3 regions of the Cupriavidus sp. C1SS-2L genome follow, and region 1 is predicted to be linked to each of the others. Evidence: predicted binding sites of a transcription regulator. Region 1 holds the regulator's gene; each other region holds the start of a gene.
What was found. Region 1 encodes sigma-54, which starts transcription at its own class of promoters, with help from an activator protein. Its sites were predicted from a motif close to TGGCANGNAANCTGCTTT; they were not measured.
Positions count from the first base shown of each region.

Region 2: prpB (methylisocitrate lyase) is a predicted target of sigma-54. The motif match lies at 2,490-2,507, and genes of this name have one in related genera.
Region 3: ACIGJG_RS17955 (TorF family putative porin) is a predicted target of sigma-54. The motif match lies at 1,581-1,598, and genes of this name have one in related genera.

Region 1 covers NZ_CP172708.1:382,526-387,719, reverse strand. The annotation lists gene lptB (LPS export ABC transporter ATP-binding protein) at 1-627, shown strand, start outside; gene ACIGJG_RS01810 (RNA polymerase factor sigma-54) at 729-2,210, shown strand; gene hpf (ribosome hibernation-promoting factor, HPF/YfiA family) at 2,260-2,613, shown strand; gene ptsN (PTS IIA-like nitrogen regulatory protein PtsN) at 2,994-3,449, shown strand; gene hprK (HPr(Ser) kinase/phosphatase) at 3,524-4,495, shown strand; gene ACIGJG_RS01790 (PsiF family protein) at 4,672-5,043, shown strand; gene rapZ (RNase adapter RapZ) at 5,151-5,194, shown strand, end outside.
Region 2 covers NZ_CP172708.1:2,008,101-2,013,294, forward strand. The annotation lists gene ACIGJG_RS09330 (carboxymuconolactone decarboxylase family protein) at 1-295, shown strand, start outside; gene prpR (propionate catabolism operon regulatory protein PrpR) at 305-2,296, opposite strand; gene prpB (methylisocitrate lyase) at 2,551-3,459, shown strand; gene prpC (bifunctional 2-methylcitrate synthase/citrate synthase) at 3,501-4,655, shown strand; gene acnD (Fe/S-dependent 2-methylisocitrate dehydratase AcnD) at 4,768-5,194, shown strand, end outside.
Region 3 covers NZ_CP172709.1:36,017-41,210, reverse strand. The annotation lists gene ACIGJG_RS17960 (DUF3772 domain-containing protein) at 1-1,466, shown strand, start outside; guanidine-I (ykkC/yxkD leader) riboswitch at 1,631-1,746, shown strand; gene ACIGJG_RS17955 (TorF family putative porin) at 1,800-2,738, shown strand; gene ACIGJG_RS17950 (c-type cytochrome) at 2,775-3,179, opposite strand; gene ACIGJG_RS17945 (Bug family tripartite tricarboxylate transporter substrate binding protein) at 3,382-4,374, shown strand; gene ACIGJG_RS17940 (PhzF family phenazine biosynthesis protein) at 4,367-5,194, shown strand, end outside.

The DNA of each region.
Region 1 (5,194 bases):
AATGGCGCCGGCAAGACCACGTCGTTCTACATGATCGTCGGCCTGGTGGCGCTCGACGAGGGCGATATCGTGCTCGACGGGCAGCACATCAGCGGCCTGGCCATCCACGAACGCGCGCGCATGGGGCTTTCCTACCTGCCGCAGGAAGCGTCGGTGTTCCGCAAGCTGAATGTCGAAGAGAACATCCGCGCGGTGCTGGAGCTCCAGGTCGTGAACGGCAAGCCGCTGCCAAAGGCCGAGATCGACGCGCGGCTCGATACGCTGCTGGACGACCTGCAGATCGCCCACTTGCGCAACAACCCGGCGCTTTCGCTGTCGGGCGGCGAACGCCGCCGCGTTGAAATTGCGCGCGCGCTGGCATCGTCGCCGCGCTTCATCCTGCTGGACGAACCGTTCGCCGGCGTGGACCCGATCGCGGTCGGCGAAATCCAGCGCATCGTCAGCTTCCTGAAGGCACGCAATATCGGCGTGCTTATCACCGACCACAACGTGCGCGAGACGCTCGGCATCTGCGACCACGCGTACATCATCAGCGAAGGCACCGTGCTCGCGGCGGGCCAGCCTGAAGACATCATCGCGAACGAATCGGTGCGGCGCGTCTACCTGGGCGAGAATTTCCGCATGTGAAGCGGGGGTGGCACGCGGCCACCGGGAAAGAGACGATCAGGCGACACATGCGATAGCAATTTCCGTTCCAACATCGGAAAGATGCGCATAAAATAGGTCGCATGAAACCGTCGCTCCAGCTCCGCCTTTCGCAGCATCTGGCACTCACGCCGCAACTGCAGCAGTCGATCCGACTGCTGCAACTCTCAACGCTGGAACTGCAACAGGAAGTCGAGCAGGCGCTCACGGAGAACCCGCTGCTGGAGCGCGAAAACGACTGGATCGAAAGTCCGCTGCGCGTAGCGGCAGATGGCTCGGTCAACCTGCAAAGTGCCCCGGCTCCCGCTCCTGCCGAACCGCAGGGCAATGGCGAAGCGAATGCCGACAGCGCACGCGGCAGCGATGACGAGAACTACACCGACAGCGGCGGTGACGACTACGGCAGCGACTGGAGCCTCGACGATTTCGCGCGGCGCCCCCAGGGCGAGGACGACGAAAAGACGCCCATGCAGCTGCGCGATGCCGAGCCCACGCTGCGCGAACATCTGATGGAACAGCTCACGCCGCTGAAGATTTCGCTGCGCGACAAGGGGCTGGCGATCTTCCTGATCGAATCGCTCGATGACGACGGCTACCTGAGCACGTCGCTCGACGAGATCTGCTCGGAACTGCCCGAGGAACTCGAATTCGAAGTCGACGAAGTCCAGGCCATGCTCACGCTGCTGCAGAGCTTCGACCCGGCGGGCGTGGGCGCGCGCAATGCAGCCGAATGCCTGAGCCTGCAATTGCGCCGGCTGCAGCACCCGCAGCGCGAACTGGCGCTGTCGATCGTCCAGCATCATCTTGAATTGCTTGCGGTGCGCGACTACACGCGCCTGAAAAAAGCGCTGCAGGTGGACGAAGCGGCGCTAAAAGCCGCGCATGAACTGATCCGTTCGCTCGCGCCGTATCCCGGGCATGCGTACAGCCGGCCTGAAGCGGATTTCGTAGTGCCCGACGTGTTCGTGCGCAAGAGCGGCAGCGGCTGGATTGCACAGCTGAACCCGGATGTGATGCCCCGCCTGCGCATCAACGACATGTACGCGCAGATCCTGCGCGGAGCGAAGGGGGAATCCGGCGCTGCCGGGCTGCAGCAAAAGCTGCAGGAGGCACGTTGGCTGATCAAAAATATTCAGCAAAGGTTCGACACAATCCTGCGAGTTTCACAGGCAATTGTCGAACGTCAGAAGAACTTTTTCACGCACGGCGAAATCGCGATGCGCCCCTTGGTTTTGCGGGAGATTGCCGATACACTGGGATTACACGAGTCAACCATATCCCGGGTGACGACCAATAAATACATGGCAACGCCGATGGGTACTTTCGAACTGAAGTACTTCTTCGGTAGCCACGTGTCCACCGAAACCGGTGGCGCGGCTTCATCAACGGCGATCCGCGCCTTGATCAAGCAACTTATAGGAGCCGAAGACCCGAGGAGTCCTCTTTCCGACAGCCGAATTGCCGAATTGCTGGGTGAACAAGGCTTCGTTGTCGCGCGCCGTACCGTCGCCAAGTATCGCGAAGCCCTGAAGATCCCCGCTGTCAATCTCCGCAAGACTTTGTAGCCGAGTTGCACCGCCTGCCTGGTGCAGCTCTTTCAGAAGGAGAAGCGCTATGAACTTCAAGATCAGTGGACACCACCTGGACATCACGCCTCCGCTGCGTGAGTACGTGGAAACGAAGCTGGAGCGTATCGTCAGGCATTTCGATCAAGTCATTGGCGTTAGCGTGCTACTTTCAGTCGATAACCATAAGGAAAAGGACAGGCGGCAGTACGCGGAAATCAATCTGCACCTTCGGGGCAAGGACATCTTTGTTGAAGCCCATCACGAAGACCTGTATGCGGCCATCGACGCACTTGTCGACAAGCTGGACCGCCAGGTGCTTCGCTACAAGGATCGCGTGCAAGGCCACGACCGCGAAGCGGTCAAGTACCAGATGGCCGAAGCGCAACTACAGCAGCAATGATCATGCCTGCCGGTCGTAAGGCTGGCCGCTGAAAGGGACTGAGAAAAGCAAGCCGCGCCATGTAGCGCGGCTTTTTTGCGTCTGTTGGCGGCCATCCTGTGCAGGTTACTGGCATAGGTGTTCGCAACTGACGCGGCGCGGTGTATGCTCTCTAAGACATAGCCGGTAGCGACTCCTGTGCGCGCGCCCTATCCCGGTGCGGCGGCACGAGCACGGCACAGGGATACACAAGGCCCGACGCTGCGTTGCACAAGTCAGGGGAGACGCTGCTCTATAATGGCCAAACGCCTGGCAAACCATGGTATCGCCATAAAGCGGCCCGCAGCCTTGCACGGCCGAGCAGTCCCATCTGCCTGCTAACTGAAATCCTCGCATCGCCCATGAATCGTTTGGCCAAACTGCTGCCACCCGGCAACATCAACCTCGACGTCAGCGTCACCAGCAAGAAGCGTGTCTTCGAGCAAGCCGGGCTCCTCTTCGAGAACAACCATGGCGTGGCGCGGGCGACCGTGACCGACAACCTGTTTGCGCGCGAGTCGCTCGGTTCGACCGGCCTTGGCGCAGGCGTGGCCATTCCGCATGGGCGCATCAAGGGACTGAAGCAGCCGTTGGCCGCGTTCATGCGGTTGGCCGAGCCGATCCCTTTCGAATCACCCGACGGCAAACCCGTTTCGCTGCTGATCTTCCTGCTGGTGCCGGAACAGGCCACGCAGCAGCATCTCGAGATCCTCTCGGAAATCGCGCAGTTGCTGTCCGATCGCGACATGCGCGAAGGCCTCGCAACGCTGGCCACACCCGAAGAAGTGCATCAGCTACTGACACAGTGGCATCCCTGACCCTTCCCCTGGGCTGGCAACAGACCGGACGACCCTAAAGCCCGGCACTGCCCCCGCCCCGAAAGTCATACCGCATGGAACTCACCGGCGTCACCTCGCAGTCGATCTTCGACGACAACGCAGCCGACATCAAACTCTCGTGGGTGGCTGGCCTGGAAGGTGCGGACCGCGCCTTCGACGTGGAGTTTGCCCGCGAGGCCACCTCGGCCGCGGACCTCGTCGGCCACCTGAACCTGATCCACCCGAACCGGATCCAGGTCCTCGGCAAGCCCGAAATCACGTACTACCAGCGCCTGGACGACGAAACCCGCAAGCGCCAGATGGGCGAGCTGATCCTGCTGGAGCCGCCGTTCCTCGTTGTGGCCGACGGCATGGAGCCGCCGCCGGACCTGGAACTGCGCTGCACGCGTTCATCCACGCCACTGTTCACCACGCCGGTGTCGTCCGCAGCGGTAATCGACCACCTGCGGTTGTACCTGTCGCGCATTTCCGCGCCGCGCGTGACCATGCACGGCGTGTTTCTCGACATTCTCGGCATGGGCGTGCTGATCATGGGCGAGTCGGGCCTGGGCAAGAGCGAACTGGGCCTGGAACTGATTTCGCGCGGCCACGGACTGGTAGCCGACGATGCCGTGGATTTCGTGCGCCTTGGGCCGGATTTCATCGAAGGACGCTGCCCGCCGCTGCTCCAGAACCTGCTGGAAGTGCGCGGCCTGGGCCTGCTCGACATCAAGACCATCTTCGGTGAAACCGCCGTGCGTCGGAAAATGAAGATGAAGCTGGTCGTGCAGCTTGTGCGCCGCAACGACGGCGAATTCGAACGTCTGCCGCTCGATTCGCAGTACCTCGACGTACTTGGCCTGCCGATCCACATGGTCAAGATCCAGGTCGCGGCCGGCCGAAACCTCGCCGTGCTGGTCGAGGCTGCCGTGCGCAACACGATCCTGCGCCTGCGCGGCATCGACACGCTGCGCGACTTCATGGACCGCCAGCGCGCTGCCATGCAGGCCGACGCAGTTTCGCGCGGCCAGGGCCGCCTGCTCTGACCCGGCATCGCGACTCGCTTTCAATTGCTTACATCGACGTTGGCAAATCGGTCAACGCGGTGGGTACATGCTTCGTTTTGTGCTGTAATGGGCATCGAGCCCAGTCCGGAGCCGCTGCACCAGCCGTTGGCTGGCATTAGGTGGCCATGAAGTTTCCCACAGCCAGGAGAGCAAGCATGAAGAAACTGATCGCGATGTGTGTGCTGGTGACGCCGCTGCTGGCCACTGGCGCAATGGCACAGCCCGCACCCCAAACCACGCCTGCCGCGCCCGCCATGCCGGCTGCACCGGGCCCGGGAGACAAGGCTGTACCGGCATCGGCCACCAAGGCGCCCACCGCGCAGCAGCAGAAGATGAAGGACTGCAACGAGCAGGCTGGCGACAAGAAAGGCGACGATCGCAAGGCCTTCATGAAGCAATGCCTCTCGGCCAAGGGCGTGCAACCGACCAAGAGCCAGCAGGAAAAGATGTCGGCCTGCAGCAAGGAAGGCAAGGGCAAGAAGGGCGACGAGTACAAGGCGTACATGAAGGAATGCCTGTCGAAGTAAGCCTCAGCCCCCGCTGATGACATGGCGAACCGAGCGGTTCGCCATTTTTGTTTGCATCAGGGCGCTGTCATGACGAGGCCTTTGCCGGATGCTATCCTTCCGATGATATGCGCATCATTCTCATCACCGGCATCTCCGGCTCCGGCAAATC
Region 2 (5,194 bases), 1.6 Mb from region 1:
CGCCTTCTGCATCGACCTGCACACGACCGACGCGCGCAAGGGCGGCGAAGACGACCGCCGCCTGGCGACCGTGTCGGTGTGGCGCGAAACGCCGTTCTTCACCGATCGCGAGCGCGCCGCGCTGGCATGGACCGAGGCCGTGACGCTGGTGTCCCAAGATCACGTGCCCGACGCAGTCTGGGAAGCGGTGCGCCCGCATTTCGACGATGCGGAACTGGTCAACCTTACGTTGCTGGTGGCCGCCATCAACACCTGGAACCGCTTCGCGATTTCGTTCCGCAAGACGCCGGCCTGATACAGCCGCTCAGGCAGCCCGGAGCCGGCGCCACAGCGTGGTCGGGCTGATCCCGAGGATGTGGCACGCCGCGTTGCGGTCGCCACCGCACTCGGCCAGCACGCGGCGGATATGCTCGGCTTCGCTGGCCTGCGCAACACCGGCTAGCGAACGGCCGACGCGACGCTGGCGGCCACCGCGCATAGGTTCCTGTACGGGCTCATCCACGGAGATCGCGGCATCAGGCATGGCGCCCAGATCATCGCCAAACAATTCCGGGACCGCGGCCTGCAGTTCGCGCAGCAATTCCGCCGGTTCCAGCGGCCGGCCGGCGACCAGCACGGCGATGCGCTCCGTCACGTTTTCCAGTTCGCGGATATTGCCCGGCCAGTGATAGCCCGCCAGGCGGGCGCGGGCCGCTTGCGGCAAGCCTTCGTGATCCTCAAGGCCCAGCCGTTCGAGCGCGCGCCGGTAAAGCAGTTCGGCCAGCTCAGGCAGGTCCTCCGCGCGCGCGCGCAGCGGCGGCACTTCGATGCGCAGGATATTCAGCCGGTAGTAAAGATCCTGCCGGAAGGTCCCCTCGCTGACGCGCTGCACCAGGTCCCTGTGTGTGGCGGCGATCACGCGCACATTGACCGGCACAGCTTCCAGCCCGCCGATCGGCAGCACCTGCTTTTCCTGAAGCACGCGCAGCAAACGCGTCTGCAGAGCGGGCGGCATGTCGCCGACTTCATCGAGGAAGAGCGTGCCGTTGTGGGCAGACTCGAACAGGCCAGCCTTGCCGCCGCGCCGCGCGCCGGTGAAGGCGCCCTCCTCGTAGCCGAACAGTTCGCTTTCCAGCAGCGTTTCGGGAAACGCGGCGCAATTGACCGCCACGAACGGGAACGCGCGGCGCGGGCTCGCGTCGTGCATGCCTTGTGCCAGCACCTCTTTGCCAGTACCGCTCTCGCCGCCAATCAGCACGGTGGAGTCGACCGACGCATAGCGCCGCGCAAGTTCGCGCACGTGCATCATGGCTGCCGACGTGCCGGCCAGGTCCTCCAGGCTGTAGCGCACACCGGGCAGGCGCGTACGGCTGCGCGAACGCAGGTTGCGGTCCACGCGCTGGATGGCCGTCGCGTCCTGCAGCGTCAGCAGCGCGCCCGTAGTGCCGGATTCATTCGCGAGCGGGATGCGGTTGACCACCACCATGCGGTCGCCCACCTTCTGGATCGCTTCGAGTTCCTTGGCGCCAGTCTGGATTACATCGTCCAGCGACAGCCCCGGCGACAGCGACTGCAGCTTGCGCCCGACGGCGCTCGCGGCAGGCGTGCCGAGAAAGCGTTCCATCGCCGGGTTGAACGACTGGATGCGCCCCTCACCGTCGACGGCCGCCACGCCCTCGTTCAGGTGCGCGAGGATGTTGTTGACGTAGTCGCGCCGGCCGGACTCGATGCGCCGCAGCCGGGCCGCTTCGATCGCGTCCTCGAGCGCCATGCGCACGGAGTTGCCGGAATAGAGAAAGACGCCGATCAGGCCGAGGCGGTCCGCCAGGTCCGTCACCAGACCGGGGCCGACCACCACCTTTACGCCCTCCTGCTTTAGCGTCTGCACGCGGGCGGTCGCATCGTCTTCGGTCAGATAGGTGTAGGCCGGAATCGACAGCGAGAACGCGCGCGTGAATTCATCCACTTCGGCATAGGTGGACGCATGCGTCACCAGCGCCACATTTGGCGAGATGCGCCGCGCTGTCGCGAGCGCGCTCATCACATCGAAGCCCGTAACCTTGACCAGCACCACCGGCACATCCACGTGCTGGCGCAGGTAGGCGCCATTCGAGCCGCCGGACACGACGACATCGAGCTTGCCCTCGCGCGCCTCGCGGCGGATCGCGTCGGCCGCGGAGTCATAGGCGCGCCCGACGATGCGGAACTCTGCAAGGTGGGAATAGGCGGGAATCAGTTCGGCGAAAGCGCGCTGCAGACGGCTGATGCCGAGCGCCCAGATGCGTGGCAGGCCGGGGGAAGAAACGGTCGGTGGCATGGTGTTTAAGGCGTAGAGTGCCGCTATTGTGCGCGTCAGCCGCTTGAATTTCAATCATGCAATGCGAATTGCGCCAATGAAATGCAAGGCAGGGATGAAATCCATGAAACGGAGCCGGAGCGCTGACTTAATACATTGAAAATTTCAATTACATCAATAGGTTAGTTGCTCACCATGAGTCCGCCGCGCAGGCTGGCATAGCGCTTGCAGTAAGGGCCCTGTTCATTCCCTGCCTGAAACGAGACACCGCAACCATGACCTATTCCGCATCCGACCTGGCCCGCTCCGCTGGCGCCCGCTTCCGCCAGGCCCTGGCCGAAGAGCACCCGCTGCAGGTGGTGGGCACCATCAACGCCAACCACGCCCTGCTGGCCAAGCGCGCCGGCTACCGTGCGATCTACCTGTCGGGCGGCGGCGTGGCCGCGGGCTCGCTGGGCCTGCCTGACCTGGGCATCTCGGGCCTGGAAGACGTGCTGATCGACGTGCGCCGCATCAGCGATGTATGCGATGTGCCGCTGCTGGTCGACGTCGACACCGGCTTTGGTTCGTCGGCCTTCAACGTGGCACGCACCACCCGCTCGCTGATCAAGGCCGGCGCCGGTGCCATGCACATCGAAGACCAGGTCGGCGCGAAGCGCTGCGGCCACCGCCCGAACAAGGAAATCGTCACGCAGACCGAGATGGTCGACCGCATCAAGGCCGCCGTTGACGCCCGTACCGACGAGAACTTCGTGATTATGGCGCGTACCGACGCGCTGGCCGTGGAAGGCCTGGAAAGCGCCATCGAGCGCGCCGTGGCGTGCGTCGAGGCTGGCGCCGACGCGATCTTCCCGGAAGCCATGACCGACCTGGCCATGTACCGCAAGTTCGTGGACGCCGTGAAGGTGCCCGTGCTGGCCAACATCACCGAATTTGGCGCCACGCCGCTGTTCACCACCGACGAACTGGCCGGCTCCGGCGTGTCGATGGTGCTGTACCCGCTGTCGGCCTTCCGCGCGATGAACAAGGCCGCCGAGAACGTCTACACCGCCATCCGCCGCGACGGCACCCAGAAGAATGTGGTCGAGACCATGCAGACCCGTGCTGAACTGTACGAAAGCATCGGCTACCACGCCTACGAACAGAAACTCGACGCCCTGTTTGCACAGGGCAAGGCCAAGTAAGGCCACCCACCTGTCGACCCGTACCTCACAAGGAGACCCAGATGTCCGAAGCACAAGCGATCGCCACCCCGAAGCCCAAGAAGTCCGTTGCCCTGTCGGGCGTGACCGCCGGTAATACCGCGCTGTGTACCGTCGGCCGTACCGGCAACGACCTGCATTACCGCGGCTATGACATCCTGGACGTGGCAGACGCCTGCGAATTCGAAGAAATCGCCCACCTGCTGGTCCATGGCAAGCTGCCGAACAAGGCCGAACTGGCCGCCTACAAGACCAAGCTGAAGTCGCTGCGCGGCCTGCCCGCCAACGTCAAGGCTGCGCTGGAATGCGTGCCCGCCTCGGCCCACCCGATGGACGTGATGCGCACCGGCGTGTCGGTACTGGGCACCGTGCTGCCCGAGAAGGACGACCACAACACCCCGGGCGCGCGTGACATCGCCGACCAGCTGATGGCCAGCCTGGGTTCGATGCTGCTGTACTGGTACCACTACAGCCACAATGGCCGCCGCATCGAAGTGGAAACCGACGACGACACCATCGGCGCCCACTTCCTGCACCTGCTGCACGGCAAGAAGCCGTCCGCGCTGTGGGAGCGCGCCATGCACACTTCGCTGATCCTGTACGCGGAGCACGAGTTCAATGCCTCGACCTTCACCGGCCGCGTGATCGCCGGCACGGGCTCTGACATGCACTCGGCCATCTGCGGCGCGATCGGCGCGCTGCGCGGCCCCAAGCACGGCGGCGCCAATGAAGTGGCCTTCGAGATCCAGAAGCGCTACGACACCCCGGACGAAGCGCAGGCCGACATCACCCGCCGCGTGGAAAACAAGGAAGTCGTGATCGGCTTCGGCCACCCGGTGTACACCGTGGCGGACCCGCGCAACCAGGTCATCAAGGAAACCGCGCGCAACCTGTCGAAGGACGCCGGCTCGATGAAGATGTTCGACATCGCCGAGCGCCTGGAAACGGTGATGTGGGACATCAAGAAGATGTTCCCGAACCTGGACTGGTTCAGCGCCGTGAGCTACCACATGATGGGCGTGCCGACCGCAATGTTCACGCCGCTGTTCGTGATCGCTCGCACTTCTGGCTGGGCTGCGCATATCATCGAGCAGCGCATCGACAACAAGATCATCCGCCCGAGCGCCAACTACACTGGTCCGGAGAACCTGACGTTCGTGCCGATCGAAAAGCGCTGATCTGAACAAGCGCCCTGCGGCAAACGTGCTTCGTTCCCGCGAAAGCGGTACGAAGCACGATACCGGACCAGGGTATTCCTTGGCTCCTGCATTACCCAGAATTCCCCACGCCATGAACACTGCACACCGCAAACCACTGCCGGGCACCAAGCTGGATTTCTTTGACGCGCGCGAAGCCGTCGAGGCAATCCAGCCGGGTGCCTATGACAAGCTGCCCTACACGTCGCGCGTGCTGGCCGAGAATCTCGTGCGCCGCTGCGACCCGGCCACGCTGACCGATTCGCTCAAGCAGCTGATCGAGCGCAAGCGCGAACTGGATTTCCCGTGGTTCCCCGCGCGCGTGGTATGCCATGACATCCTTGGCCAGACCGCGCTGGTGGACCTGGCCGGCCTGCGCGACGCCATCGCCGACCAGGGCGGCGACCCCGCCAAGGTCAACCCGGTGGTGCCGGTGCAACTGATCGTCGACCACTCGCTGGCCGTCGAATGTGGCGGTTTCGACCCGGATGCGTTCGCCAAGAACCGCGCCATCGAGGATC
Region 3 (5,194 bases), on a different replicon from region 1:
GACTGCCGGCGATGGCGGACCCGGTGGCGCGCGCACTCAAGCCGTTCCCGCGCGCACTGGCCGGGCTGTTGCTGCTGGCGGGCACGCTCGAATTGCTGAACCATATTGCCGATACCAGCGTGCCGTTCACGCTGCTGGGCCGCGGCCTGGTGTCGCTGGTGGTGGTGTTCACGATCGGCGCCGCGCTGTTGCGCGCCAACCGCGTGCGCAGCGGGCTGGCCGCGGCCGGCGAGCGCGCCGAGGCACGCGCCACGCTGGCGGGCATGATCCACGCCGGCGTCACGCTCGCCGTCATCGTTGCGCTGATTGCGCTGCTCGCGGGCTATGTCAGCTTCGCCCGCTTCGTGACCTACGAACTGGTGTGGTTCGACATCGTGCTGTGCACGCTGTACCTGCTGACCCAGCTCACGCGCGACATCTTCGAAAGCCTGCTGTCGACGCAGCACGCAAGCGGCCGCGTGATCCGGCAGCTGTTCGGCGTGGACGACAACCGCCTGGAGCAGGCATCGACGCTGCTGTCGGGCCTTGGCACCAGCGTGCTGACGATCGTTGCCATCATCGCGCTGCTGACCGGCGGCTTCGGCACCACGCCGGCGGAACTGCTCGACAGCCTGCTGACCGTGCTCGGCGGCGACAAGCTGCGCAGCTATAACATCATGCCGGAGCGCATCATCAATGCCGTGATCGCGCTGTCGGTGGGCATCTGGCTGCTGCGTTCGGTGCGGCGCTGGCTCGATGCGGAGCTGCTGCCGCGCATGTGCATGGAGCCGGGCCTGCGCGCGTCGCTGGTCACGCTGTTCAGCAATGTCGGCTACGTGCTGATCGTACTGCTGACGCTGGCCCAGCTGGGGGTGAAGTGGGAGAACCTGGCATGGATCGTCAGCGCGCTGTCGGTGGGCATCGGCTTCGGCCTGCAGGAAATCGTCAAGAACTTCGTGTCGGGCCTGATCCTGCTGACCGAGCGCCCGGTGAAGGTTGGCGACATGGTCAGCATCAGCGGCGTGGAAGGCGATATCCGCCGCATCAACGTGCGCGCAACCGAGATCCAGCTCGGCGACCGCTCCACGATGATCGTGCCGAACTCGCAGCTCATCTCGCAGAACGTGCGCAACGTGACCATGAGCCAAAGCACGCAGGGCGTGGCCTCATTGCAGCTCACGTTCCCGCTCAACACCGATCCGGAGCAGGTGCGCGACCTGCTGCTCGACACTTATCTGGATAACGAAACCATCCTCGACCACCCGGTGCCATCGGTCACCTTCAGCCAGCTTGCACCCAACGGCATCACGCTGAGTGTGACGGGCTTCGTGGCCAACCCGCGCATTGCCGCGTCGACCAAGAGTGATCTGCTGTTCGAGATCCTCAAGCGCCTGCGTGCCGCCGGCATTTCGCTGACCATGCCGCAGACGCTGCGTGTCGAGAACCTGCCGGGCATGTCGGCGGAAGCGCTGCTGCCGGCGCCATGACGCCGCGCACCGGCATGGGGCCGAGGCACCCGCACGTTGCCCCCCCACGCCGCCAGATCGGTGCGCCGGCCGCGCGCCATGCATCGGTCTGGCGCGCCGTGCACGGCAAATACGTGGCATGCATGTTGCTGAATGCAAGCGGGGAAGCGGCCGCGTGTCGCTCACCGAAGGGTAGCTAGGGTTCCGGTCGTGCCATGCGCGCGATGGCTGGTCCGAGAGCGACCGGCCACCGGCACCTGATCCGCCGGCGGCTCCACGGCGGGACAAAAGCCCGGGAGGTTCACTTCGCAGAGAGGTGGCTTCCCTGCCTTTGTCACTGACCGGAGCCATTTCATGTCGGGATTCCCCGCCTACCGCCTCGCGCGCCCCTTTTGCGCCGCTGTCCTGTTGCTTGCTGCAGTTCACCTTTCCACCGCGGCACACGCCGAAGACAATCCGCCGCCGGCCGACCCAACCCCGGCAAGCCCGTATACCTTCACGGGCCACGTCGAGGCGGTGTCGCGCTATGTGTTGCGCGGTGCCACCAGCACCTATGGAAACGGCACACCGCTCGGCAATGCGGGCGGTGACGCGCCCGAGTCCTCGCGCCCCGCGCTCCAGTGGGGCGCGGATCTTGCCCATGAAAGCGGCTGGAGCGTCGGCTACTGGGCGTCGATGATCAACTACTCGTACCGGCAGCTCGGTAATTCGTACAGCGATCGCAGCATCACCGACTTCCAGAAAGACCGCTCGATCGAGAATGATTTCTACGGCGCCTACAGTGGCAAGCTGCCCGGCGGCATCGGCTATACGGCTGGCATGACCGCGTACTACTACATCAACGGCAGCCATGCCAATGCGCTCGAAACCAAAATCGGCCTGTCCTACGGGCCGGTGAGCTTCAACGCGCAAACGCTGCTCAACGACGTAGTTTGGGGCAACAAGGGCGACACGTACTGGACGCTCGTATTCACCCAGCCCCTGCCGTACGGCATGACGTTCACCGCCACGGCTGGTGCCTACACCTACCGCAAGGAAGGCAAGTATCTCGGCACGACCGACACGCTCAGCGGCACGTCCTGCGGCCCTGGTGCCGCGTTTGTCGTCAATGGCTGCTATGCGGGCAACGCTCCGGTCGGCGGCGCCTTCCGCCATCTCACGCTGGCGCTTGCGGCCCCGATTCCCGAGACACCGTTCAATGTTGGCATCCAGTGGATCCTTGGCGGCAAGAACCGCTTCGGCGTCAGCCAGAAGAACCAGTTCCTGGCCACGGTGGGATACGGCTTTCCCTGACGCTGTCTATGCCGTCGATGCGATCGAGGCGGACGGTTACCGGTAAGTCTGCAGGTAGGCCAGCAGGTCGTCGATCTGCTGGTCGTTGCCGATGCCCCAGAAGCGCATGCGCGTACCTGGCACGACCTTGCCCGGCGATTTGATGAACGCGCGCAGCGTGTCGGCCGTCCACACCACGCCGGACGCGGTCATGGCGGGCGAATAGCGATAGTCGGAAGTGCTGCCCGCGCGCCGGCCGAAGACGGCGTTGAGCTGCGGGCCGAAGGCGCCGCGTGCGGACGGGCCCACGCTGTGGCACGACGCGCAACGGGTAGCAAACAGCGCCTTGCCGGCCTGGATGTCGGCGGCGGAAGCGGAAGAAGCGGCGGAAGCGGCGGAAGCGGCAAAAGCCACGGCAAGGCAAGTCAGGGCCGCCAGCCGGCGCGGTACAGCGTGATGCATGAGTCGTACGTCGGAGTGGGGTCCGGATGGGCCGGATGGCCCGGATGGACAGGCCCGCATGATAGCGCGATGCGCGCCACCGCACGTCAGACAGCCGCGCGATCGGCAGCCAGCCGCTTTTCGGATCGAACCTGTCGTGTTCTGGTTCGAGAATGGCCGCGCACGTTCCTAGACTCCTTCCATTCAGACAAGGAGACTGCACGTGCCAATTCCATCCGTTCCATCCATTCCATCCTGCAAGGCCCGCTGCGCCGTGCTTGCGATCGCCGCGGGCCTTTGCTTCGGCCCTGCCTACGCCGAGACATGGCCGACCAAACCCGTCACCGTGGTTGTGCCATTCCCCGCCGGCGGCGGCACGGACCTGGTGGTCCGCTCGATCCAGCCCATGCTGCAACGGGAGCTGGGCCAGCCGGTCGTGATCGACAATCGCAGTGGTGCGGGCGGCACGATCGGATCCGGCTACGTGGCACGTGCGGCGGCCGACGGCTACACCGCCGGTGTGGTCACCACGAGCACGCATGCGGTGAGCGTGGCACTCTATCCTAAGCTCGGCTACAACCCCGCTCAGGATTTCGCCTACGCGGGATTCATCGGCACGTCGCCGTATGTACTCGCGGTCAACCAGGCGTGGCAGGCCACCGATGTCAAGGCGCTGCTCGCCCGGCTCAAGGCCGACAAGTCGCTGCACAGCTTCGGTTCGGTAGGCGTAGGCACCGTGTCGCACCTGATGGGCGAGCAGTTCCAGAAGCTTGCCGGCACGCCGCTGGTTCATGTGCCCTACCGAGGCGCGGCGCCTGCCTACACCGACCTGATCGGCGGACAGGTGCAATTCATGTTCGACAACCCCGTCGGTCTCGCACCGTATATCAAGGCACGAAAGATCGCCGCGATCGCGACGACCGCCCCTACAGCGCTCCTGCCCGATGTACCCACGTTCGCGAGCCAGGGCGTGCCAGGCTTCGAACAACAGCTCTGGTACGGCATCGTCTTCCCGAAGGGAACGCCCGCGCCCATCGTCGCGCGCTTCAACGCGGCACTGAACAAGGTGCTTGGCGACAAGGCTGTCGCGAACGATCTGGAGAGCAAGGGCGTGACCGCGCGTCCCGGCACGCCGGCAGCACTGCAGGCCGCCGTGCAGAAGGACATCCCTTACTGGGGCGCCATTGCGAAGTCCGTAGGAGCGACCGGTGAGTGACGTCAACCTGATCCAGGTCTTTGTGCGTCGTGCCGGCGGTGGCAATCCGGTGCCATTGGTTGCCGACGCCCGCGGCATGAGCGCGGCCCAGATGCAGGCCGTCGCCGCCGCATACGGGCATGAATCCGCGTTCGTCCTGCCGGGCGACGACGCCGGCTGCGACTGGCGCTTCCGCTTCTTCGTCCCGCTGCACGAAATGGAGATGTGCGGCCACGCAACCGTCGGCACGCTGTGGGCATTGCGCCAGTGGGGCCGCTGGACGACGCCAACCGCACGCATCGCGACCATCAGTGGTGTGGTGCTGGCCTACTGGGACGCGGCACGGGAATGCGCGTGGATCTCCCAGCCGGAGGTGCGCACCGAAATACTCGATGCGCACGCGAGTACGCGAGTGGCCGAAACGCTCGGTCTGCCTCCGGGGACTCGCACGATCGTCAACGCCGCGACCAGCCGCGTGAAGACACTCGTTGCGTTGCCGTCCGTAGCAGAACTCGATGGCCTGCAACCCGACTTCCCGGCAATGGAGGCGTTGTGCGGTGCCATCGGCTCGACCGGACTATATCCGTATGCATTCGGCACGCCGCAGGACGATGGCCGACCCGTGGTTCACGCTCGGCAGTTTCCGAAATCCTCGGGCTATCCCGAGGACGCCGCCACCGGTATTGCGGCAGCCGCGCTCTGGGGATACCTGGCCGGCGAAGGTGCGCTAGCATGCGATGGCGCGCCCGCCGGGCACATCGCAATATGGCAGGGCGATGCCATGGGCAGCCCGTCGGAAATCCTCGTTGCGCCACGCCGCTCAGATGATGGCGAGCCTGAC